DNA from 2 places in the Paenibacillus sp. FSL F4-0087 genome. Region 1 is predicted to be linked to the other one. Evidence: riboswitches for the same ligand, from Rfam matches in the RefSeq annotation. Region 1 holds a riboswitch; the other holds the start of a gene.

The links. Region 1 has a riboswitch for cobalamin ahead of metE (5-methyltetrahydropteroyltriglutamate--homocysteine S-methyltransferase). Riboswitches for the same ligand answer to the same signal wherever they lie in the genome.
Region 2: it holds a riboswitch for cobalamin, as region 1 does, so the genes downstream of both, MHB84_RS05755 (ABC transporter substrate-binding protein) here and metE (5-methyltetrahydropteroyltriglutamate--homocysteine S-methyltransferase) in region 1, are expected to answer to the same signal.

Annotation. Positions count from the first base shown of each region.
Region 1 is NZ_JBBODJ010000001.1:3,274,325-3,286,649, forward strand. It holds gene metE (5-methyltetrahydropteroyltriglutamate--homocysteine S-methyltransferase) at 1-1,699, opposite strand, end outside; cobalamin riboswitch at 1,920-2,117, opposite strand; gene nrdG (anaerobic ribonucleoside-triphosphate reductase activating protein) at 2,373-2,882, opposite strand; gene MHB84_RS15210 (anaerobic ribonucleoside triphosphate reductase) at 2,879-4,840, opposite strand; gene MHB84_RS15215 (hybrid sensor histidine kinase/response regulator) at 5,215-6,855, shown strand; gene MHB84_RS15220 (LacI family DNA-binding transcriptional regulator) at 6,905-7,918, opposite strand; gene MHB84_RS15225 (cellulase family glycosylhydrolase) at 8,222-9,868, shown strand; gene MHB84_RS15230 (aldo/keto reductase family protein) at 10,074-11,012, shown strand; gene MHB84_RS15235 (GGDEF domain-containing protein) at 11,144-12,271, opposite strand.
Region 2 is NZ_JBBODJ010000001.1:1,174,992-1,187,316, forward strand. It holds gene MHB84_RS05715 (L-cystine transporter) at 1-283, opposite strand, end outside; gene MHB84_RS05720 (methyl-accepting chemotaxis protein) at 618-2,318, shown strand; gene MHB84_RS05725 (cobyric acid synthase) at 2,540-4,081, opposite strand; gene cobS (adenosylcobinamide-GDP ribazoletransferase) at 4,154-5,044, opposite strand; gene cobU (bifunctional adenosylcobinamide kinase/adenosylcobinamide-phosphate guanylyltransferase) at 5,041-5,601, opposite strand; gene cobT (nicotinate-nucleotide--dimethylbenzimidazole phosphoribosyltransferase) at 5,598-6,728, opposite strand; gene MHB84_RS05745 (ABC transporter ATP-binding protein) at 6,776-7,597, opposite strand; gene MHB84_RS05750 (FecCD family ABC transporter permease) at 7,594-8,640, opposite strand; gene MHB84_RS05755 (ABC transporter substrate-binding protein) at 8,637-9,641, opposite strand; cobalamin riboswitch at 9,842-9,989, opposite strand; gene MHB84_RS05760 (histidine phosphatase family protein) at 10,145-10,792, opposite strand; gene cbiB (adenosylcobinamide-phosphate synthase CbiB) at 10,783-11,763, opposite strand; gene MHB84_RS05770 (adenosylcobinamide amidohydrolase) at 11,808-12,325, opposite strand, start outside.

The sequences.
Region 1 (12,325 bases):
TGGTCAGTGTCTGGGCATAGGCTGTTTCTTTTACCGTCATCGGTTCATTGAACAGCACATCTCCATAGATTACAGGTGGCTTCACGCAGCGTGAGCCGTAGGATTGTACCCAGCCATTTTTGGTGAAGGCAAATCCGGTCAGCTTCTCACCGAAAAACTCGACCATATCGGTACGTTCGAACTCACCGTGTACCAGCACATCCAGACCAATTTCCTCCTGGATGGTAATCCACTCCTGGATCTGTTCACGAACATAGGCATCATATTGCTCCGCATTCCACTCCCCTTTACGGAAGAGTGCACGTGCTTTGCGCACATCCGCCGTTTGCGGGAAGCTGCCAATGGTTGTTGTTGGCAGCAGTGGGAGCGACCATTTTTGCTGCTGCAATTCGCGTCGCTCTTGGAATGACGCGTTACGAAGCAGCTGCTCATCAGCGTGCACCCCTGCAGGCGCGCCACTCAGGCGTGTCCGTGATTCGGACTCGCTCAGCAGGCGCACCGCTTCGGTGCTTGCCTGGGCGCGGCGGCTGGCTTCAGCCAAAGCCGCTGCTTGGTCCGCCTGCTTTGCACCGCCGGACAACAACGTGCCGAGCGTCGCTATTTCCTCCAGCTTCTCGTCGGCAAAGGCCAGGGCATTGCGCAGTACCGGATCAAGCGCGCTCTCTTGAGCGGCAGTAACCGGTACATGCAACAGGCTGCAGGAAGGCTGAATGATCAGCTTGCCTTCGGCTGCGAATTCAGCTACCTGCTCCAGCAGCTTCGCCGTTTCTGCGAGATCGGCGCGCCAGATGTTGCGCCCGTCGATGACACCGGCGCCCAACCATTTATCCTGCGGGAAGCCATGCTCCCGCAGGCTGGCGAGGTTGCCTTCATAGCCGTGGACCAGGTCCAGGCCGATTCCGGCAACAGGCAGAGCTGTCACGACCGGATAAGCTTCCACCGATTCGAAATACGTTTGAAGCAGCAGCTTCAACTCCGGTGCAGCTTTTGCCAAGGCAGCATACACCTGTTGCAGCAAAGCTTCATCTTCGGAAGAGACGGCCAGCGTCAGAGCAGGCTCGTCGATCTGTACCCACTGTACGCCTTCTGCTTGAAGCTCAGACAGAAGCTGGGCGTATACGGGAACGAGGCGAGTGACGATTTCTGCGAAGCGTTCCGCGTCATAGCCTTTGGCGAATCGTACATACGAGTACGGACCGACAACGACTGGTTTACCTTCCAGCCCAAGCTCCTGCTTCGCTTCGCGATAGGCGGCAAGGGGTTTATTTTCAAGCAATGCAAATGCAGTATCATTATGAATCTCAGGTACGATGTAGTGATAGTTCGTGTTCAGCCACTTGGTCATCTCACAGGCTGTTGCCTGATCATTACCCCGGGCCATGGCGAAGTAAGTAGATACGGATACGGGTCCGCCTGAATGGTTAAAGCGCTCAGGAACGACGCCAAACATCGCGGATACGTCAAGAATATGATCATAGTAGGAGAAGTCGCCCACAGGAATCAGATCGAGCTGCTGTGCCTGCTGTTTCTTCAGATCCTGCAACCGAAGCGTGGTTAGCTCCTGATGAAGCGTAGATTCATCGATTCGGCCAGCCCAGAAGGACTCCAGTGCTTTTTTCCATTCGCGTCCCGCACCGATGCGGGGGTAACCGAGGTTGCTTGTCAGTACTTGTGGCTGTTGTTGCTGTGATTGCGACATGTAAAATTCCTCCTCATTTATAATAAGTGAACCCATCAAGTTGAAGCTATTGTGGTGTGCTTCTTTTGAAAGCATCAAAAAAAGGCATTCCTTCCGATTCCATACCCCGAGAAACAGGCATCATGAATGACGACTGTGCACAAAGATAGAATGGGAAAGAACACCTGCTATAAGTAGTTGTAGCGGCTGCTCCAACACCTCCCTATCTTCCGTAGGTCATGCGATGCTGTCGAAACAGGCAGGTCTCCTGGCTTGCGGATCATGGCCATATGCATTCCTTCCCGGTGGTTATACCAGTGGATTATATGCATAGACTCCCCGTATACAGTGGCGGGACCGCGACGGACTTACACCGTGCTTCCCTTTTAAGCCTGACCACGCATGTAGCGCGGTCGGCACCTGTTTCCGTGTGCGGAAATGTGCGTACACATCTCCGGCTATGAAATTGGCGACCAAGCATAGATGATAGATTGTATCATGATGTAATCGTCGTATACTTGCTCTTCTGCTACCAATCATAGACGATAACCAACGGGCTTGCAACATATATCATTAATCCGATCGGAAATAAAATAATGTTCTATTAAACCTTGATTTATTGGTAGATTTGGCTCCTTAAAATGAAGCAAATCATCGCCCACGCTGTGCTTGGTTCCCCTAAATAAAAAAAACGTTACCATGCATCTAACTGCATGGTAACGATTGTCTGGTCTGCCATTGTTGCACCCACATTAACGATGCGCTGATTACGACTGCCGCGAAAAGGAAGAGACACATCACGCTCAGCTGCAATATAAGGCCCATCGATAATGACGTCGCATAGCCGGGATAACTCCGCCCGCGACGGGTCTGTAATCAGTTCCTCATACACAAACCCCGTGTATGCCCATACAGTCAGATCAGGTCGAGTAGCCCGAAGCTGCCGAACCCAGGAGGCGCATTCTGTGGCAGAGAAAAAAGGATCACCTCCGCATAACGTTACCCCTTCCAGCAAGGGGTGTGAGGTCACTTCATGCAAAATCTGCTGCTGACGCTTCTCCGTAAATGGTTCGCCTGCACGGAAGCTCCATGAGCCGGGGCTGAAACAGCCCGGACAAGCGTGGCGGCATCCGCTAATGAACAACACGGCACGCAGGCCTGGCCCCTCATTCACTGATTCCGGGATGTAACCATACAGATTCACCGATGATTCACCCGGTCTCTCACTTCGGCCTGCTTCGCGCCATTGAAGCGCACTTTATAGTCACCGGTCAGATAACCCGTAACCCGGCGCAGTCGCTGGAAATGCACATGGTTTTCATGAGCCTCACATCCGGGACATACATCTCCAATAACGCCCTCATAGCCACAGGACGGACAACGGTCAATCGGGTGATTAATGGAGAAATACCCGATATCCTGGGCCAGCGCGTATTGAACGATTCGTTGGAAAGCGGCGGTATTGGCCCTTACATTCCCGTCGAGTTCGACATATGAGATCGCTCCGGCATTACATAGGGAGTGGAAGGGAGCTTCCAGTTCAATCTTGCGATAGGCAGGAAGCGAATGATAGACCGGAATGTGAAATGAATTGGTGTAGTATTCCCTGTCGTTGACCCCTGCGATGTTGCCGTATCGCTCCCGATCGATCTTGGTGAATTTGCCGGATAGGCCCTCAGCGGGCGTAGCGAACAAGGTGATATTCAGGTTATGCTGCTCACTCATCCGGTCACAGAATTCTCTCATCGTACGAATGATATTCAAGGCTTCTCGATGTACATGGATGTCTTGTCCATGGTGACGGCCATATAGAGCGGTCATACATTCGGCAAGTCCGATAAAACCAAGGGATAACGTACCATGTTTCAACAGATCGGCCACCGGTTCATTCGGAGCCAATTGTTCACCGCCTTCCCATACTCCTTCCCGCATCATGAAGTCCGATGCTTTGGCAGGTTGGTTCATCTGAATTCGATACCTGTGTAGCAGACCGTCCGTAGCATTGTGCATGACCGATTCCAGCGCAGTATAGAAGCCAGCCCGGTCAGCAATGGCTCTTGCTCCCTGGCAGATCCCGTATCGAATGCCGAGCTTGACCAGATTGATGGTATTAAAAGACAGGTTCCCTTTGCCGCTCTGACGATTGCGTCCGAAGCGATCAGCCAGTGTGCGTGTCCGGCATCCCATCGTCGCAATGATCGTATCGGGATCTTCCGGTTGATAATAGGGCAGGTTGAAGGAAGCATCCACATTGACAAAGTTCGGATACATGCGCCGTGAGGAGCAGGTCACAGCAAGCCGGAACAAATCATAATTCGGCTCTCCTTCAGATTGGTTAATTCCATGCTTGCACTGGAAAATATGTTGTGGGAACACGGGAGTTTCTCCGTTACCCAGTCCCCGAATGGTCGCTTCCAGCAAAGACCGAGACACGAGTCGACCTTCGGCTGAAGTGCACAGTCCGTAGTTCAGCGAAGTGAACGGAATCTGTCCCCCAGCACGACTGCTCATGGTGTTCAGATTATGGATCAGGGATTCGGCGGCCTGTTCGGTCTCCAGTTCCGTTTCTTCACAGGCAAAGGCAAAGGCTCGAGGACAATTCTCCTTTGCTTCATCGCTATCCAGATGCAGTTGCTCATCCTCAATTGAGGTGATTTCCCCAAACAGCCGTTGTCCCTTCCGGTAATGCTTACGGAACGAACGCTTCACATAAGGTGCGAGATCCCAATCGATTTTATTGGCGGATACCCCGCCGTACTGGCTGTTCTGTTGGGATTGAAAAATAATGGCTACCAATGCCATGGCAGACATGATTGTCTGTGGTGTACGAACCGAACCGTTGCCGGTATTGAATCCGGAGGCCAGCAGCCGGTCAAACGGAATAAAGATACAATTAGTCGTTCCAAGAGCATACTGATCCAGATCGTGTACATACAGATCGCCGTTCTCCACAGCTAGAGCGAGCTCCTTAGGCAGCACATGTCGCAGAGCATGCCACTTCGCGGTCTCCGAACCGAGCCTGCTCATCTTGCCGCTGAATGAGTCTCCGTTCAGATTGGCATTCTCCCTCAGCGTATCGGCATCTTCAGCACCAATAATTCGTCTTCCCAGGTCAGATAGCAGATCGGATGCCGGTGGAGAGGCATACTCAAGCATGTTCATATCAGTTCCTCCTAAATAATAAAATTGAAATGTATGGGATAATGTCCATTCATTGAACACTACATGTAGAGTTTCTTTATCCATTTATAAACTATATATTGTTATTTAGGTGTGATAATGATCACATGGGAGAGGCTGATTGACGGTCATGATTTATAGCCCTGAATGATAAAGGTTTTCAAAGCTGGAGGGTAAGCGTATAATTTCTATTTACTGTGCAAGTTCAGTTGACGATGCTTGAAAAAAAAGGATAGAAAACTTCATATATGAATAGTTTGTGACAGCTGTTTCGGAATATTTGAACCCTCGTTAATCGATTGAATCATACTGTGGAATACGGATTTGAAATGCAGCTAAGACAAGAGGGGTGAGTCATGGGAACGGTAAGCATTACAAGGGGCTTCTATGAAAATATACAGGAAGCCGCGTCCCATATTGTTGACGTATTAAGCGGAATCTTAAAGGTGAATACCATCTTCGTTGCCACGAATAATGGCGTGACCAATGTTATTATCGAGGCTTTTAACCGTGAGGAAGAGTTGATCGCCAAAGGTAGTGAACTTCCATTTGAAGCTTCATATTGCAGCCTGGTATTAAGAGATAAGGGCAGCAGTCTGATCATCACGGATACATGTGAACATCCTCTTACGAAATCAATGGACGTAACAAGCGGACTGGGCAATCGTTTCTTTGTGGGGATTCCCATCATGCGGAGGTCCGGGGAAACGTTCGGTACGATCTGTCTGATGGATAATCCTGATTATGTGATCAGTGAAACGGATATGAAAACACTGCAAGCCATGGCCGTTTTTCTCGGGTATGTGGTGGATCTGGAAGATACGCTTCAAGTTCAGGAACAGAAGCTGAATGATTCGGAGCAATTACAAGAGCAATTGCAGGCAGAGAAGGAACGTGCGGAGTCTGAGGCGATGACCAAGACGCAGATGCTGTCGCTGATGAGCCACGAGATTCGTAATCCCCTGAACGGCATTCTGGGATTAACCGACCTGATGCGTACACCGGATATGTCGGACGAGCAGACAGAATATGTGAATATGATTGAAACCAGCGGTAACATTCTGCTTTCCCTGTTGAATAACATGATGAGTTTTAATAACGTCAATGACGCAGGCAAAACGGTCGTACATGATGATCCATTTGATCTGGTAGCGACGATTGAGAATACCGTTTATCTCTATGCGGGACTGGCGCTGAGCAAGAACATTGAGCTGGGATTGAACCTTGATTTGAATGTGTCCCAGGTTTTTGTTGGGGATGAAATCAAGATCGGGCAACTATTGGCCCATGTCATTCAGTATGCTATAGATTCAACACGGACAGGCTCGGTATTGATTACGGCAACCGTAGATGGTGGAGATGCAGAGGATGAGGGTATCCTTCAACTCCAAGTGAAATACACCGGACGCATGTTGTCTTCGGACAATAAGCTTAGAGCAATTAACAATTTGGACGGAAATATAAGTACACAGAAGCTGGTTGGAACCAATCTCGGACTGGCGGTCAGCCAAAACCTCGCCATCCTTATGAATGGTCGTATTCAGGTGCATGGCATGGGAGACAAGGAGACAGAATTCGAGATCTGCCTACCGCTCCGCAGACATTGGGAACTGCCTCAGCTTGCCAATATACAGCATCGACTGAAGGGCAAAAAGGTGCTGCTTGCCAAGGACCCTGACATTCTGCAAGGGGCCTCGTCCCTGATGCGCAGATGGGAGATGGATGTGCATATGACCTCGGTTACGACAGAAGCGTACGACTGGATACAGGATGGCTTTAAGCCAGACGTGGCCGTTGTGGATATGGGACTTCTGGAGGGCGGTGCTGTGGATTTTGTACACAAGCTGAAGCGCCTGGTTACAGATTCACCGGTCATTGTTCTGATTCCGTATGGTATGCATATCGATCCGCATGAAGCGGAAGTCTTTGATGCGGTCCTGACCAAGCCGGTGAAGCAGGCTGATTTGTTGAATGCGTTAAGCATCATTGTGCATTAAGAACATGAGAAAATATATTAAACTAGGCGCACCTGTCACAGGTGCGCTTTTATGTTGTTATTTTGAAGGAAGATGAAGCTCGGACAAGCAGCTCCGAGTCGACTTTAAATACACGTTTATCCTGAAATTCATTCGTATTCATCGTATCAATCATCTTCTCCATAAGAATGGCCCCCATCGTATACTTGGGCTGGTTCACCGAACTTAGCGTAGGATGGATGTATTTGCTGATTCGATTGTTATCTACACCTACGATAGCCAATTGCTCGGGAATGCGTATTCCGTATTCCGTACATGCTTTGTATACACCTAGCGCCATCTCATCATTTGCTGCATATACAGCGGAGAAGGACAGGCCTTTGTTAAACAATCTTTTGATAGCCTCGTACCCACCTTCCTCATTGAAGTTCCCATTCTCGATCAGTTCGGGACGGAACGGAATCTGATGATTGCGCAGGGCCTTCAAGTAGCCTTCTAGCCGTTCATAGCTGTCGATCGCTTCAGGATAACCGTTTAGGAAAACGATATTCCGATGTCCCGCCTCAACGAGATGCTGAACAACTTCCTGGGAAAATTTCACGTTGTCCGTATATATACACGGGATCTGATCATGTTCGATGTATTTACCAACGATGCCAATACGATATCCCTTATCTGCAAGCTGGAATAATTCCTCATCCGCCAGCATGGGCGTGATAATGATGACACCGTCAATGGTCCGATCGAGTAGCAAATTAAGATAATCGACTTCTCGCTCTTTCAGGTTATGGGCATCACATATAATGACCTTGTAATGGCGAGCGTAGGCGATGTTCTCAATGCCTTTAATAATTTCGGCATAATAGGAGTTGTTAATATCCGGAACGATGACGCCAATCGTCATGGTTCTCTGTGAACGAAGATTCTTGGCTGCTGCGTTGGGGTGATACCCCAGTTGCTCTATGGCGCGCATCACCTTATCTTTGGTCTTGGTGCTTACTTTGCTGTGCTGATTAATGACCCGCGATACGGTTGCCGGGGACACACCTGCAATGGCAGCTACATCAATGATTTTGACATCCATATTCTTCACAACTCCAAATAAGTGATTGACAATTAATTCAAATTCATTATAATTCCAATTGAAAACGATTACAAGTTATAACCGTTTGAAACAATAATTGGGGATAGTGGAGAGATAAAGGGTTTAATATTCAATAAAATGTAATCGATTTCACCACCCCTTCACTTGTGATAAATAGCGGACATCCATGGATCGTACCCCCCGTATACCCGCTGTTTATATAGCATTATCGTTACCCGTCGTGAGTGCTGCATCCTGGTTCAGTCATACCTCAAGATATGACCATTTAAGGGAGGCGTCAACATGTTGAAGAAGAGCACTATCATGCTGTTGTGCAGCTGTCTGCTGCTGGGCCTGCTGGCTTCGGCCGTAGGTTCACCGAAGGCCAGTGCGGCTTTTGGATCAGGGGATTTCCTGAAGGCTAACGGGACGGTTGTCCGCAATAATTCGGGAACAGGCAATGTGGTAAATCTGCGTGGAACAAATTTGGGTGGCTGGCTGCTGCAGGAAGAATGGATGACGCCCTCTGGAGCGGTAGATGAGTACACGCTGCGTCGCACGTTGACGAATCGTTTTGGGGAATCGGGTGCACAGAGTCTGATCAATGGATATCAGGATACCTGGATACAGGCTGGTGATCTGGATAACATCAAGAACTGGGGCATGAACGTTGTGCGTGTGCCGATCTATTGGGAGGATTTTATGAACACCAGCGGTGTCATGAAGCCTGATTCGGTTACGTTCCGCAAACTGGATTGGCTGATTGATGAAGCGGGCAAACGAAACCTGTATGTCATTCTCGATCTGCACGGTGCACCGGGAGCAGCTTGTCCATGGCATTCCTGCGGTCAGGAAAATTCCAACCAACTGTGGACCAATTCTACATACCAGAACTGGACTATTCAGATCTGGGAACGGATGGCAACACGTTACAAAGGCAATCCAACCGTTGCTGCGTACGACTTGCTCAATGAACCTCTTGTGACCATGGGAACGGGTGAAAATGCTGCTCAAATCAAGCAAAAGATGGATTTCTATGACCGGATGTACAAAGCCGTCCGTGCCAAGGATGCCGATCACATGATCATCATCGCGGCATTCTTCGACTGGTGGGCAGCTTCTCCACCAACGACTTATGGGTGGACGAATGTGATGTATCAGACGCACCATTATCAATTCACGGATTATAACAACTGGGATTTGACCAATTCGGAGATGGATCGCTGGCTGAAAGATATGGCGTCCTATCAGAAGAATTGGAACGTTCCGGTGTTAGCGGGCGAGTTCTCGTTTGGTCAGGATGATCTGACCGAGAAGTGGCTATCCGGTCTGAATTCACTGAATGCTTCATGGACGAACTGGAGTTATAAGGTCAAAGGGGGCGGAACTTGGGGCTATTACAATAATAACAACAACCCGGCGCCGAACCTGAATACCGACAGCGCGCCAACAATTGCTTCAAAATGGAGCAAGTTCACTACGGCGAACTTTGCCTCTAATACCTCGTTCCAGAATGTGGTCAAGAAACATACGGGAACGGCTTCCTTTACAGAGACATGGTCCAATCTAAAAGCCAACGCCAATGGCACTTTTGTCAGCGCAGAGAATGGCGGTGCAGATGCGCTGGTAGCCAATCGGGATACTGCCGGACATTGGGAAAGGTTCAAAATCATCCAGAATTCGGATGGTACGGTATCTTTGCTGTCGATGAGCAATATTAAATATGTGCAAGCCGATCTGAATAATGGCGGGCGTTTGATCGCCTCGGCCACATACCCATCTACATGGGAGAAGTTTACCCGAGAAGAATTGGGCGGAGGACTGGTTGCCTTCAAATCCGTGGCGAACGGTAAATATGTCAGTGCGGATCTGAATAACGGAGGCGTGCTGTATGCCAATCGTAACGCTGTGGGCGGAGCATGGGAACAATTTATCGTAACAGCTAACTAAGACAAACTAGCGCCCAGTCATAAATAATATGAAGTAACCGTAACATAGTGACTTGTATCGTGGCTCCGCTATTTAGCGGAGCTTTTCATATTCACCCCTATCTATTTCCCAAATTCTGCTCCAAAGCCCTTTTAATCCGAGCCGAATACGATACAATAGAAAGGGAACTTCATCATTAATCAGTTTAGAGGAGGATGTGCATTCAATGGAATACCGTAGATTAGGTGGAAGCGGACTGAAAGTAAGCGAGATTAGCCTGGGAAGCTGGCTGACATATGGAGGATATGTGGAACGTGAAAACGCGGTGAAATCAATTGAAGCCGCATTCGATGAAGGCATCAACTTTTTTGATACAGCCAATGTGTACGAGCGGGGTGCAGCAGAAGAACTGCTGGGGCAGACGTTGAAAGCGTATTCCCGCGATTCCTATGTCCTTGCAACCAAGGTATTTGGTAAAATGGGTGACGGTCCAAATGACCAAGGGTTATCCCGTAAACATATTAAGGAACAATGCGAAGCCAGCTTGCAACGGCTGGGTGTTGATTATGTAGACATATATTATTGCCATCGCTATCATACCGAAACACCGATTGAAGAGACACTGCGAGCACTTGACGATCTGGTGCGCCAAGGCAAGGTGCTCTACGTAGGTGTTAGTCAATGGACCGCGGCACAAATGGAAGCTGCGTTGGGTACCGCTGATCGCCTGTTGCTTGATCATATCGTGGTGAACCAGCCGGTGTACAACATGTTTGACCGCTACATCGAAAGTGAAATCATCCCGTTGGGTGAGCGCAAAGGAATTGGACAAGTTGTCTACTCCCCGCTGGCACAAGGATTGTTGACCGGGAAATACACTTCGGTGTCCGATATTCCCGAGAACAGCCGGGCAGCGAAGCTGGGATGGGATGAAGGGAAGATTAACGCTGACCGGATCGGCAAGGTTCGCCAGTTAATTGAAGTGGCAGACAAACTGGACCTGAAAGTCGGCCAATTGGCTCTGGCGTGGATTCTGCGCCAGAATAACGTGTCCAGTGCGCTTGTTGGAGCAAGCCGTCCTGAACAGGTGAAAGAGAACGCAGCCGCTTCCGGAGTGAAGCTGGATGCTGCCATCGTTGAAGAAATCGAACAAATCTTAGCTTAAGGCAAACTCAACTCCACAGGTTGTTCTTGTACCCATAAGCGAGTTGATTCGAAGGATGCAAAATGTGAGATAAGAAAGGGATGTCCTGGCTAGCCTGTAGGCTATGGGGACATCCCTTTTTGAGTATGAGATTAGAATGAGCTTTGGCCGCTGGAGAGCGACCTGGAACGCAACGGAATGGCACATACCCGGTTCCGGCCCGTATTCTTGGCCTCATATAATGCACGGTCTGCCTGTTCAAAGAAATCGTTATCATCCCGGTCGTCACAGTGATCTGGAAAAACAGCGACCCCGATAGAGATAGTCAGCCGGATCGTATTGCCATCAGGCAGCGCGAAATGGTACTTCTCAACCGATTGTCTGATGGACTCGGCAATGGCCATGGCTTGGTGATGACCACAATCGAGCAATAGTATAGCGAATTCCTCGCCTCCGTTCCGAGAGACGATATCTGCTGAGCGGGCATGCTCAATGAGCAATTGTCCGAGTTGTTTTAGAACCGCATCACCTGAAGTATGACCGAAAGTGTCATTTACTTTTTTGAACCGGTCGATGTCGATGACTAGCAGCGATAGTTTTTGTTTGTACTCACGTGCCCGTTCTAGTTCAAATTCAAGTGATTTCTCAAATTGTCTGCGATTACTGAGGTTGGTAAGATGATCGGTGGTCGCTTTGCGTTCGAGCAGAAACAACATCTCATTCGATTTATTAATGAATTCTGCGATGAAATAAATAAAGATTCCACCGACAAAAGAAATGGTCATCTGTAAAGGATATACTTTCAATAGTGAGTTCATGCTGGTTGTATTCAGCATTAGGATCACAAAGATCAGCGTCATACCCAGCAGGTTCATGGTAATAATTTTGGTTAATCGCGACCAGGGAGCATAGGCAAAATATACACCGGACAGTCCGATGATCGTCATGACGAATGCTGCATCGATGGCAGCGGATGACATTCCAAACATGATAATACGCAGGATGGAAATGACAAGTCCCGAGATGACCGAAGCCAGTCCTCCTAAATATACGGCGGCTGTGACAATAGCCAAATGACGTAAATCTACAATGGTAGTTTCATTTAAAGGAAAGGAATAGTTCATCAGTACCGTTCCATAGATCCCGAACAGCAGACCACCGATCATCTGAACACGCATCGAGGGAAAGGGAACGCGGATACGATAGAATTTGGCTATGATTCCGGACACATACATGAACGTGATCATGACACAGAGATTGACGAAAAACGTGCTTAGCAACAAGCATCCCTCCTTTAGCGCACATTACTATATTTTAGCTGAAAAGCAGTATAG
Region 2 (12,325 bases), 2.1 Mb from region 1:
TCATGATGGCCGAAATGATGGAAACCATGATCAATGGAATCACGACCATTTGTAACAAACGAACATATCCTGAACCGGCCAGATTAAACCAATCGACCGACTTGGTAATGATGTCAGAATCAGATGTGTAGATCAGTTGCAAAATGACGCCATATACAACCCCAATGCCCAAACCCGCAAATACACGCTTGGTAAACGAAATATGTTTCTTCTGCATCCAGAACAGGACACCCAGAAGAGCGAGCATAACCACGACGTTCAAAATGATTAAAAAGGTATTCATCTGTATAAATCCTCCTCAGTGTGAGTAACCGGATATTCCGGTTTTCTACTCGCTCAAAAGCGATATTCAACAATATATCACATAACAAACTATTCTGGTAGGTATTAATTGATATTATGTAATATGCGTGTAACAAATTCATCTATTTCTGAAAAAAATACACTGAATCGTGAAAATTATTGTATTCAACCTCCGGTTAATTTTGTAATATAGGTATATCCGCTTATTCCCAAGTTTTCTCAACGTGAAAATTAGGCCTTTCTTCGTTGGTATTTAGTCTTACGATAACGGAAAAGCGATAATGTTAATGAACATGACGTGAAAGGATGATCCTATGTTTCGAAACCGCACCGTTGCCGGTAAAATTAGAGGCACTTTGTTCCTCGTACTGCTGGTTGCTTCCCTGTTGTTTAGTATCAGTTTCTATGCTGTCTCCATGAATATTATGCAGAGCTACGTGCTTCCACAGTTCGACAAGGTCCTGAGCACGTCCATTCAGGATATATACAAGAACACATCCGCTTCTAAAATTTTGCAAGTACAGAGTGGTGGAGCCGGATCTGAGGGTGCTGCACTGACCGTAGAATCCTATTTGGCTGGCAAAGCCAAAGAGCATAATCTGGACGGAGCATACGTGGTGTCCATTCAGGATGGTAAAGCTACCGTGGTCATCGCAAATACCTCCTCGGGTATGAAAGCCGGAGATGAGATTAAAGTAGAAGCAGCAATGAATGAGGCCATTGAGAAAAAGGAAATGGAAATCAGCCAGGTTTATGCCGATTCCTTCGGAGTACATAAAGCAGCCTTTATACCGATTGCAGGAAGTAACATGATCATGGCTGTCAGCATGGATGCCCAATTCATTCAGGACAAGATTGCACAGATCTTCTGGTTGTGCCTCGGTATCACAGCATTGGTCTTTGTGCTCGGATGGCTCATCTCGACAAGCATGATCAAACGTGTAACCAAACCGATTATCAAGCTCGTTCAACATAGCAAACAGATATCACAAGGAGATCTGACTGCTGAACTTCAGATTAAAGGTAAGGATGAAATTGCACAGCTCGCTGCTAGCTTCCAGACGATGACTCATAATCTGAAAGAAATGATTAGCCGCGCCCTCTCCACATCCAATGAAGTTGTCGAAGGCTCCAATGATTTGCTCAAACGGGTAGAATCCATGTCCGGTATGGTGAAAAACTCCAGTCGTTCTGCAGAAAGTGCCGAGAAAGGCAGCGTAAGCATCGCTTCCAGCGCGGCCGAAAATGCCAGAGCCATGGAAGAAATTACGCAAGGCATTATGCATATTGCTTCCTCTTCTGCCGAAGTATCCGAGCAGATCGGAGATGCTGCGAACGAAGCTGTTAACGGTAACCGCCTGGCACAGGATGCCATTCAGCAAATGGAACGTGTCGGTCAGACCGCAAGCGAATCTCTGCGTTATGTAGAAACGATGAACGAGCGCTCGATCGCGATAGGGACCATCGTACAATCCATTTTTGAAATTACGAAACAGATTAACATGCTGTCTCTCAACGCTTCCATTGAAGCAGCACGTGCGGGAGAGCATGGACGTGGGTTCGCCGTTGTTGCCGGAGAAGTACGCAAATTGGCGGAGCAATCCAAGACAGCTACAGAGGAAATCTCCGATTACCTGGGTACTATCCGTGAAGATGCTGAACGTTCCGTTGATGCCATGAACCGCGTAACCCAAGAGATCGGATCAGGTACTCACGTGGTTCAACAGGCAGGCTCCGCGTTCCAGCAGCTTAACGAGTTGATTCAGAACGTCAATCTGACCATTCAGACGGTATCCGCCTCTACCCAGCAAGTATCAGCTGGAGCTGAACAAGTCAGTGCTTCCGTGGAAGAAACAGCTCAAATCACTTCCAAGTCCCGTCAAAGCATGCAAGAGATTGCTTCTACAGCGGATCTCCAACTGAATGAGATGGACTCCCATTCCAGTACCGTACGGCATCTGCATGAACAAGCGGTAGAACTGCAATCCGCCATGAAGAACTTCAAAATAAACTAATCGGAATACCTTTAACCCATTGTTTCCATTTTCGAATCAAACTTAACATTAGATACTCAAATACCCCCATGCTCAGCATCGTTCCAGATTTTCAGGGAACGTTGCCACGCATGGGGGTATTCTTTTGGACTGCATATTATATAAATTGAATTCATGAATATTTACACGCTTCACGCCGATGACAGAACAACCTTCCTATCGTTGTTACCCCAAGCTTCCTTTTATTCAGGTGGCTGAACGCCCATAATCTCATATACACGCTGCATATCCAAAGAAGAACGTAATGATTCAGCTACACGGTCAAACTCTATTTCCTTACGTTCACGTGCGCTGTACGTCTCCCGTAGCGGAGCAAGTCCTTTTCCTTCACGTAGACCATTGAGCCATGAACGTCGGAACTGATCACTTTCAAACAAACCATGCAGGTACGTTCCCCACACTTTGCCGTCAGTCGTTCCCCACCCTTCATTAAAGGATTGCCCTCCCGGATGGGCGATCTCGAACAAGGCCGTTACACGTCCAGGCTCAAGACACTCGGTAACACCCATATGAATCTCGTATCCATTAATCTTCAACGAGTTTGCTGCATCACTTTCCTTGGGCAAACGAATTGGATGATGACTGTGAACATGCCCGGAGGCTCTTACCGTTTGTTTGTTCTGCAGAAATGTTGTCGATAAGGGCAGCCATCCCAACCCATGGGCTTCCTGAATCTGATTCGCTTCTACCGCAAATGGATCTTTGAGATGCTGACCGAGCATCTGATATCCACCACATATCCCAACAAGCTGAACATGTTCACGCTCCGTCTGGCTGGCAATCGCTTGCTCCAGTCCCGACGCACGCAGAAATGCCAGATCACCGATCGTATCCTTCGTACCTGGAAGCAGAATGGCGTCGGGATGCCCCAATTCATCGGGAGAAGTCACGTACCGCACATTCACATCCGGCTCCCTAGAAAGGGCATCAAAGTCTGTAAAGTTTGAAATACGCGGATAACGAATTACTGCCAGGTCCAGCTCCTGCTGACCGGATTTGCCGTGTCGCATCGAGTCCAGCACCACGGAGTCTTCCGCTTCAATCTGAATATCACTTATGTAAGGCAATACGCCCAATACAGGAATGCCTGTCCGTTCTTCAAGCCAGTCCAACCCAGGCTGCAGCAAGGACAGATCTCCACGAAACTTGTTGATGATGAATCCTTTTACACGCTGAACCTCATGCGGCTCAAGCAGCTCCAGAGTACCTACAATGGAGGCAAAGACACCGCCACGATCAATATCCGATATCAGAATAACCGGAGCATCCGCCCAGCCCGCCAGATTCATATTAACGATATCCCGATCCTTCAGATTGATCTCCGCAGGACTGCCTGCACCTTCCATCAGCACAATATCATATGTCGCGCGCAACCGATTCAGTGCATCCATGACCGTTTGTTTGGCTTCGGGTAGAAAATGCTGCCTGTAATCCCACGCACTCATCTGTGTAAGAGGCACACCGTGCACGACAATCTGAGAATGCATATCCCGAACCGGCTTGATCAGGATTGGATTCATATCCGTTGTCGCTTCAATGCCGCATGCCTCGGCTTGTGCTCCCTGGGCTCTTCCGATTTCCTTGCCGTCTTCCGTGACGTAAGAATTCAGTGCCATGTTCTGTGATTTGAACGGAGCCGGCCTGAAGCCATCCTGCTTGAATATTCGGCATAAGGCCGTCGTAATTACACTTTTCCCCACATCCGATGCCGTCCCTTGCAGCATTAATACTGCTGCCTTTTGTTCGGACGTTTGTGCAGAAGTATCTTCCACGTTCCCTCACCACCACTCTCAGCGTTATATCAAAAAGAATCCCTGTAACAGACTAAGTACCGTTAGCAGTGCGGCCTCAAGCAGCTCATTCATGGCTCCATATGTGTCCCCTGTAAGTCCACCCAGCCTTTCGCTGATACGCCCGGCAACGAATTTGCCAATCACATAACCAGCCAGTGGCACCACAATGATGGCTGCAACGGGATATAGCCACCATGGTAACGACACCAATCCATTCTCCGTCGCCAGCACCTGGAACATGGCTGTATCCGGCTGGAAGATCCATACCGCAGCCCATGTGATCACACCTGCCAGAATGGTTAGCCCAACCGCGGAGCTGCGTGCACGCTGGACTTCCCTCCGTTCCCCCAATCCCTTGAACAGGACAGCGAGTCCATCGTCCTTGCGGGCATTCGGCCAGGCCGCCATGGCATATACCATGAACCAACGGCTCCAGATCATCGGCAGGATAAGCAAAGCTCCATAAGCCCAGTTGCCACGTGCGATAAAGTCAGCAATCAATGACGCTTTCATCATCAACAGTAGGACACAAGCGATTACACCCATGGCCCCGACGCGGCTGTCTTTCATAATCTCCAGCATTCGCTCACGGGTTCGATAACTAAGCAGCCCATCTGCCGTATCCATCCAACCATCCAGATGAAGGCCTCCGGTTAGCCATACCCATAACGTCAAGGTTAACACCGCTGCCGGAAACGATGGAAGCAGTGCACCCATCAGGGCTCCGCCCAGCCAGACGCATAATCCGATGATCGCACCAACCAGCGGGTAATATACTACACTCTCCCGCAATAATGGCGGGGCGAAATCAAGCTGCATTTTTACCGGGAAACGGGACAGAAATTGAAAAGCGGCCGCAGCCGCATGTTTTTGTTCAAGATTGCCTTTACTCATAAACGATACTCCCTGCTTTTCAGCTCAATCGCAATGCCCACTGTCACCAGAAACACTTCGCGGCAAATCGCTGCAATCCGCTGATTGAGAATGCCCGCCAGATCCCGATATCTTCTGCCCAGCGCATACTCCGGCACAATACCGTCCCCTACTTCATTGGTGACAAGCACGAGCAGACCCGGGTACGACTGGATGGCCGCGACCAGCGCGTCCATATGATCGTACAGCACCTGCACCGGTTCATGTTCATGCGCTAACAGCACATTGCTGAGCCACAGTGTGAGACAATCTACCAGAACGGTCGGTGCAGACGTACCTGTATGGGACTCTCCCATTCGTGTAATTAACTCAGGCAATGCCAGCGGTTCCTCCACCGTATGCCATAGATATCCTGCTTCATCCCGCTGGCTCTGATGCAGGCGTATACGCTCGCGCATCTCGTCATCATAAGCTTGAGCCGTAGCGACATACCAAGCCTCAGAGGATCGCTGCATACAGAGACGCTCGGCAAACGAACTTTTGCCACTTCGCGCCCCGCCTGTCACGAGTACACTCATGAGGATACCTCTCCTTGTACAGATGAATCAGCAGAAGCTGATGAAGACTCCGTAGGTTGAGTCTCGTTCGTGCCACCAGATACACCCGCACTTGCAAATGTCGCCATCTCGTTCAAAATGCGGCATGACGCATCAATCAGATGAAGACTAAGCACGCCTCCGGTACCTTCACCCAGTCGCATGTCCAGATCCAGCATGGGCTTCAGACCCAGCTCACGCAGCAACGCTGCATGTCCACTTTCATGCGATGTGTGGGAAGCAATCATGTATTCTGCGCTGAGCGGAGCAAGATGACTCGCAATCAACGCGGCAGCGGTGGAGATAAATCCATCCACGACAACCGGGCATCCGTTTGCAGCAGCAGCGAGAATCACGCCTGTCAGTCCGGCAATCTCCAGTCCGCCCACTTTGCACAGTACATCGAGTGCATCCTCTGCATTCGGAGCATTCACGCTGAGGGCCTGGCTGACTACTGCGGCTTTGCGCTGCAAACCGATATCATCTACGCCTGTTCCCCGGCCAACCGCTGAAGCAGGTGCTGTTCCGGTTAATGCACACATCACCGCAGCGCTAGCAGTTGTATTCCCGATCCCCATCTCTCCGGTCACAAACAACTGCGTTCCCTTCGCAACCTCGGTGGAGACCACTTCAGCTCCTGCAAGAATGGCCTCAATCGCTTCGCCCCGGGTCATTGCAGCACCCTTCGCCATGTTGGCTGTTCCTTTGCGGACTTTGCGGGAGACCAGTTCTGGATGATCCAGATCCGCATTCACGCCGATATCCACACAGATCACATGAGCTCCAGCGTGGCGCGCAAGCACATTGACAGCCGCTCCCCCTGCTAGGAAATTCAGGACCATCTGCGGCGTTACCTCAGCAGGAAAAGCGCTAATCCCTTCTTCAACCACCCCATGATCCGCAGCCATAACGATGACAGCTCTTCGATCAAAGCAAGGCCGAGCCTCACCGGTGATTCCCGCCAGACGAATAACTAGCTGTTCAAGCTTGCCCAGACTGCCGGGAGGCTTCGTCAATGCATCCACATGCGCGGAAGCCTCAGCCGCAACTGCCTCATGTGGACCCACGATCCGACCCATTAACTGTTCCAACACCTGTTCATTATTCATACAGCCAGCACTTCCTTTATCAAAATATGGGGTCTCCCCCGCCTCATTCATTTCTTCTCTCGTCTTAGCAAAAGCTGTGGCAATCCATTGTCGGGATGATTCACCATGGCCGGGCTCACCCGGAAGATCTCCCGAATGTTCTCTTCCGTCATCAACGAATGGGGTGTGCCACTGCCTACACAAGTCCCGTCACGCAGCGCCAGAATATGATCGCAAAATTGCGCGGCCAGATTCAGATCATGCAGCACCGCCACAATCGTAATATGATTTTTTTGACGCCACGCTGATAATAACTCCATGAATTGCAATTGATATTTGATATCGAGAAAGGTGGTTGGCTCGTCCAGCAATAATAGCCTGGGTTCCTGAGCCATGACTTTGGCAAGCGCAACCCGCTGCCGTTGCCCGCCACTTAGTGCATCCAAAGGTCGTTCGGCCATGTCACTCAGACCCAACTCCTCTAACACCTTATCAACTACCGCTGCTCCATCCGACGATTCTTTGCCAAGCCAGTTCTGGTAAGGGTAGCGTCCCATCTCGACAACATCCCTTACGGGATAAGAGATGGCCGGCAGTCCATCCTGCTGCAAGACAGCAATCATGCGCGACAGATCTTTACGGGTGTATGAGGAAATGTCGCGTCCATCAATCTGTATGCTGCCTACGTTCGGCAGTTCGGTTCCGGCAAGTAGCTGAAGTAGGGTCGATTTTCCACTGCCGTTTGGACCAACAACGCCCCACCATTCACCCTCTGTGACTTGCCAGTCCACCGCATGCAGAGCCCGATGGTTACCATACATTTTACCAGCTTCTTTGACTTCTATCATCGGCCGACTCTTGGTAAGGTCTGTTTTCATGAATGTACTCATGGCATCATCCCCTTCCGCAGCTTTTTGTTCCGGTGTAACAGATACGCAAAAAATGGCGCTCCAACAAAAGCCGTGACCACACCCAGCGGAATTTCGGTTGGAGCCAGCAATGAGCGTGCAATCGTATCTGCCCAGACCATGAAGATGGCTCCCCCAATCGCTGACAAAGGCACCAGCAAGCGATAATCAGGTCCGACGATGAGCCGAAGAATATGCGGAATGACCAAGCCGACGAAGCCAATCACGCCGGATACGGAGACAGCGCCTGCGGTAAGCAGCGTACCCACAGCTAACACCGACAGTTTCAATCCATCCACCTTAACCCCGATATGAGCAGCCTGTCGTTCCCCCAAGGCAAGCACATTCAACGAACGTGCACGGCTCCAGAGGAAAATTAGCCCCAGTACAAAATACGGGAAAAGGATGGCCGTATACGACCACCCACGCAGTGCCAGACTTCCCATCGTCCAGTATATAATTTCATTAATTGTCTGCTTCGACATGGTCGACAGGAAGGAGACTACGGCTCCCAGGAAACTTTGCATGACCACGCCAGCCAGAATCAGGCTGTGTGTCGGTATTTTGCGTCCCTCACGAGCGAGGGCCAGTACAAACCACAATGTGATTACTCCCGTCAGAAACGCGACCAGTGGCAGAGTCCAGATCCCAATCAGTGCATACTGCAATCCGAAAAAAATCAGAAAAGCCGCACCTACCGATGCACCGGACGATACGCCCAGGGTAAACGGATCAGCCAGAGGGTTACGAAGAACCCCCTGGAATCCAGTTCCGGCAATCGCCAGCGATGCACCTACAAGCACGGCAAGCAGTACACGTGGGAATCTGACCTTCCATATAATCTGTTCTGCTGCTGTATTCCAGTCAGGAACAATCCAGTCGCCCAGCCAGGGAATGCGATGAAGCAAGATGCCCGCAATGTCCAAGGCAGGCAGGGCAACCGAACCGATGCCCGTGCAGATGAGCACGGTTAACACAAGCAGCACAATTCCGGCCGTTCCGTACACTGCCAGCTTTTTACTCATTTGAACAGATCAGGGTAGATCGCTTTGGCTACTTCTTTCAGACCTTGGGTTACCCGTGGTCCCGGACGGCTCAACAGGTTGGCATCCAGACCGATGACTGCATCGTTCTTCACAGCCGTGATTTGATCCCATCCGCTGCGTGCTTTGATGATTTGATCCAATGTTTTGGAATTTTCATCAATAACATCGTTCGCATACAGAATGACGTCCGGATTGGAAGCAATAATGTTCTCTTCATTAATCTGGTTCCAGCCAGTCAAGTCGGAAGCTACGTTGTTTCCTCCGGCCAGTGTGATCAATTCATCCATGAATTCGCCTTTACCCACAGTCCAGCCTGGGGAGAACTCAACATATACTTTTTTCTTTTCTTCTGGTTTAACTGCCTTCACAGCTTCAGTTACATCAGCCACATCTTGTTTCATCTGAGTGGTGATCTCCTGTGCTTTTTCCTGATGATCCGTGATTTTACCAAATGTTTCAATGTTATTCATCACATCATCCACTGATTTAGGATCTGTTTTGAAAATGGTAATGCCCAGATCGCGCAGTTTCTTAACAGACTCTTCGCTCATCGAGATACCTGTAAATACGATATCTGCTTCAGCCGCAATGATAGACTCTTCATTAGGCTTTGTTATGCCGCCCATTTTTGGTTTCTTTGTTGCTGCTTCCGGATAATCGTCATAGTCGGATACCCCTACGATCTGCTCGTCCAATCCGAGTGCGAACAGGGATTCCGTTTCAGCTGGAGATACAGATACGATTTTGGCTGGTGCTTTGTCAAAGGTAAATGATTCACCCGTAGCATCTGTAACCGTGAGTGGATATTGTGTTTTGAGATCTGTCTGCGCCTGTTCCTGGGATTGCTCCTGTGCAGGTTGCGAGGTTCCTGTACCCTCGTTCGTTGTTGTTGTACCACATCCGGCCAACGTCAGTGCCAGCATCGCTGCGCTCAGCAGTGACGCTACGCCTTTCCATGTCTTGAAATTCATTGTGTTCATTCTCCCCTTCTCTATCCATTCTAGTGAGTAGTGCTCCTGTCCCAATTCCGCTTGAATTTGTGTTCCGAAAAAATAAAATCCCCAATCCTTGGGTCAGGATCAGGGATGACGTCTCGCATGTGGCGATCTATGCATGGTCAGCTTGGCGCTGTAAATGCACAGAGAACTGCCCGAAACGCTGTCCTTTCCTCGAAGGAACACCGGTTTGTACGTCCAGGGCAGGTAACCTGACTTACAGGAATTCATCCTGATTTACAGTGGCGGGACCGTGCCGGATTTACACCGGCTTCCCTATTTCACCCGTTTGCCGTTCATGGCCTCATATGAACCCATGAAACATTGCTACATGCACGCGGGACCCTTGGTCGCTAATATTGTTCAACCATTCAAGTGAGCATCTTGCATCCTCGGTAGAGCTCATTGCGCCTCCATCCAAAGATGCACTTGCTAAGTCACACTTCTGTTGTGATTATAGGTTATATTGTACATCCTTACAACCCGATTTACGGAAAAGTCAATCTGGTTCCAACCCAGTTGTCCCCATCACCATCCAGCCGGATCTTGATCGCTTGACCTGGTATCACCTGCGTATCCCAAAATCCTTGATCTGGAATGAGACGTGATACCATATAACGAATAACACCGCCATGTGTAATTACGGCTATCTTTGGCACATTTAAGCTGCGAGAGTGCAGTATTGGTGAAAAGGACATCAGACTCTCTTTCAGAAATGAATCAATCCGCGCAGTAAATGCTGTCCAAGGCTCGCCACTCGGTGGCGTTACCTCCTGGGGCGCATCGATCCAGTCTCGGTACTGCGGATTGTCCTTGAGCTGATCGTAGGTCAACCCCTCCCACTGACCAAAGTCAATCTCCCTTAGTCGGGGATCAAGCTTGGCCTGTCCCGCTTGGGACGGCGCAATGTGTGTAAGTGTCTGCTGACAACGCAGCAGATCACTGCAATACAGGGCTTCGCATGTGATATTGCTGAATTGCTCACGCTGCGAAGATAGCTCCTGCTCTGCTCCGGGCAACAGTCCGATGTCGGAATGCCCTAGATATCTTTTTTCCAAATTCCACGCCGTTGTCCCGTGACGTATCAAAATAAGCTCACGACTTTGCATGCCACTAGGTCCAGCTTCTATCTCCATAACAGTGCACCTCCAGCAGACCATATCCCTAAGGTGACCAACCAACATACTAAAACAAAAGAACCTGCCGACCAGAACATAAGCCGTGTTGTTCGTACAATATCTTCTGCTTCCATCCGCCTTGTAAGCTCGCCCATATATGCGCGAAATGAAGCCACGCCGTGATATACGTTATGCCCGCCAAGTCTTATGCCCAGCGCTCCAGCCACCGCCGACTCGGGGAAACCGCTATTTGGGCTTGGGTGCAGTCGTGCATCCCGGGATACCATACGTGCAGCCCCTCTGGCATCCATCTTCATGCACCAGGCTCCTATAATTAACAGCAAAGCGGTAAGCCGCGCGGGAATCCAATTGGCCCAATCATCGAGACGGGCAGACGCCCAGCCGAGATGCAGATATTTTTCATTTTTATAACCTACCATGGAATCCAGTGTATTCACCGCCCGATAGGCCATGGCAAGGGGTGCACCACCAATCAGGGCATAGAACAGTGGAGAGACGATAGCATCCACGATATTCTCCGCCACAGTCTCCACCGTTCCCCGTACAATCTCCGGTTCATCCAGATGAGCCGTATCACGTCCTACAATCATACCCAGTGAACGTCTCGCCGCAGGCCAGTCCTGTTGACTCAGATGGCGGTAAACTTCCATGCCTGCATCCTTCAAACCTTTCGAGGCAATGGTGGTTGCTATTAGCGCCACTTCTGCCACAACCGAAACAGCGGGATGAATAAGACCCAGCACATAGATTAATCCCCAAGTCAGTGCAAAAGAACCGCCTGCAATCAAAAGGGGAAATAAAACGCCAGCTCTTTTGAGAGCCTGGTTCGAGTCCACCCGCGACCTTATCGCCCGCTCCAGTGCAGAGATGGCCTTTCCCATGCCAATCACCGGGTGGGGAATCCAGCGTGGATCACCGATGCAGCGATCCAATATGTATGCTCCTATAATAATCCAGGCTCCAGCCATTCCCGTCCAGATCGGCCAGGAAGCCCATTGATGCAGCAGAGATGTCATTGCTTGTTATTCCTCTCTTTCCACTCCTGCGCGGCTTGCAGGCTTTCCGTTATTGTGTCATACACCAGCCTGCCAATCGCTGCACCCATGACTGTAGCCGTCCCGGCGTAACTGATGAGCGGTTTATTTACATCAGCCTGACTTACCGCGAGTACGATGGCATCCGTTGTTGTTCCGGTTGCAGTCAGACCATTCTCTGAATCCGCCACACCGAAATCAGCTAACGCAGCGGCCTTCGCCTCCACCGCAGTCTGAATGGCATTCACCATCGCTCCAGCAGTCATACGCCCATTCATCCACAACATGATATTGATCGTACCGGGAGTATAGGTTGAAGCCGAAACCTTCCCAATTTTCTGGGACACCGTCCCATTGCTCATCTTATTCCCCGCAGCATCAAATACGGTTCTTGCAGAACCTGCCCGTGCAGCATTGGATACCCCTGCTGTAGTGCAGCAAAGTAATCCGAAATCATCACTTTCGTATTCCTGGATCGCTGTGTGCTCCAATCGAA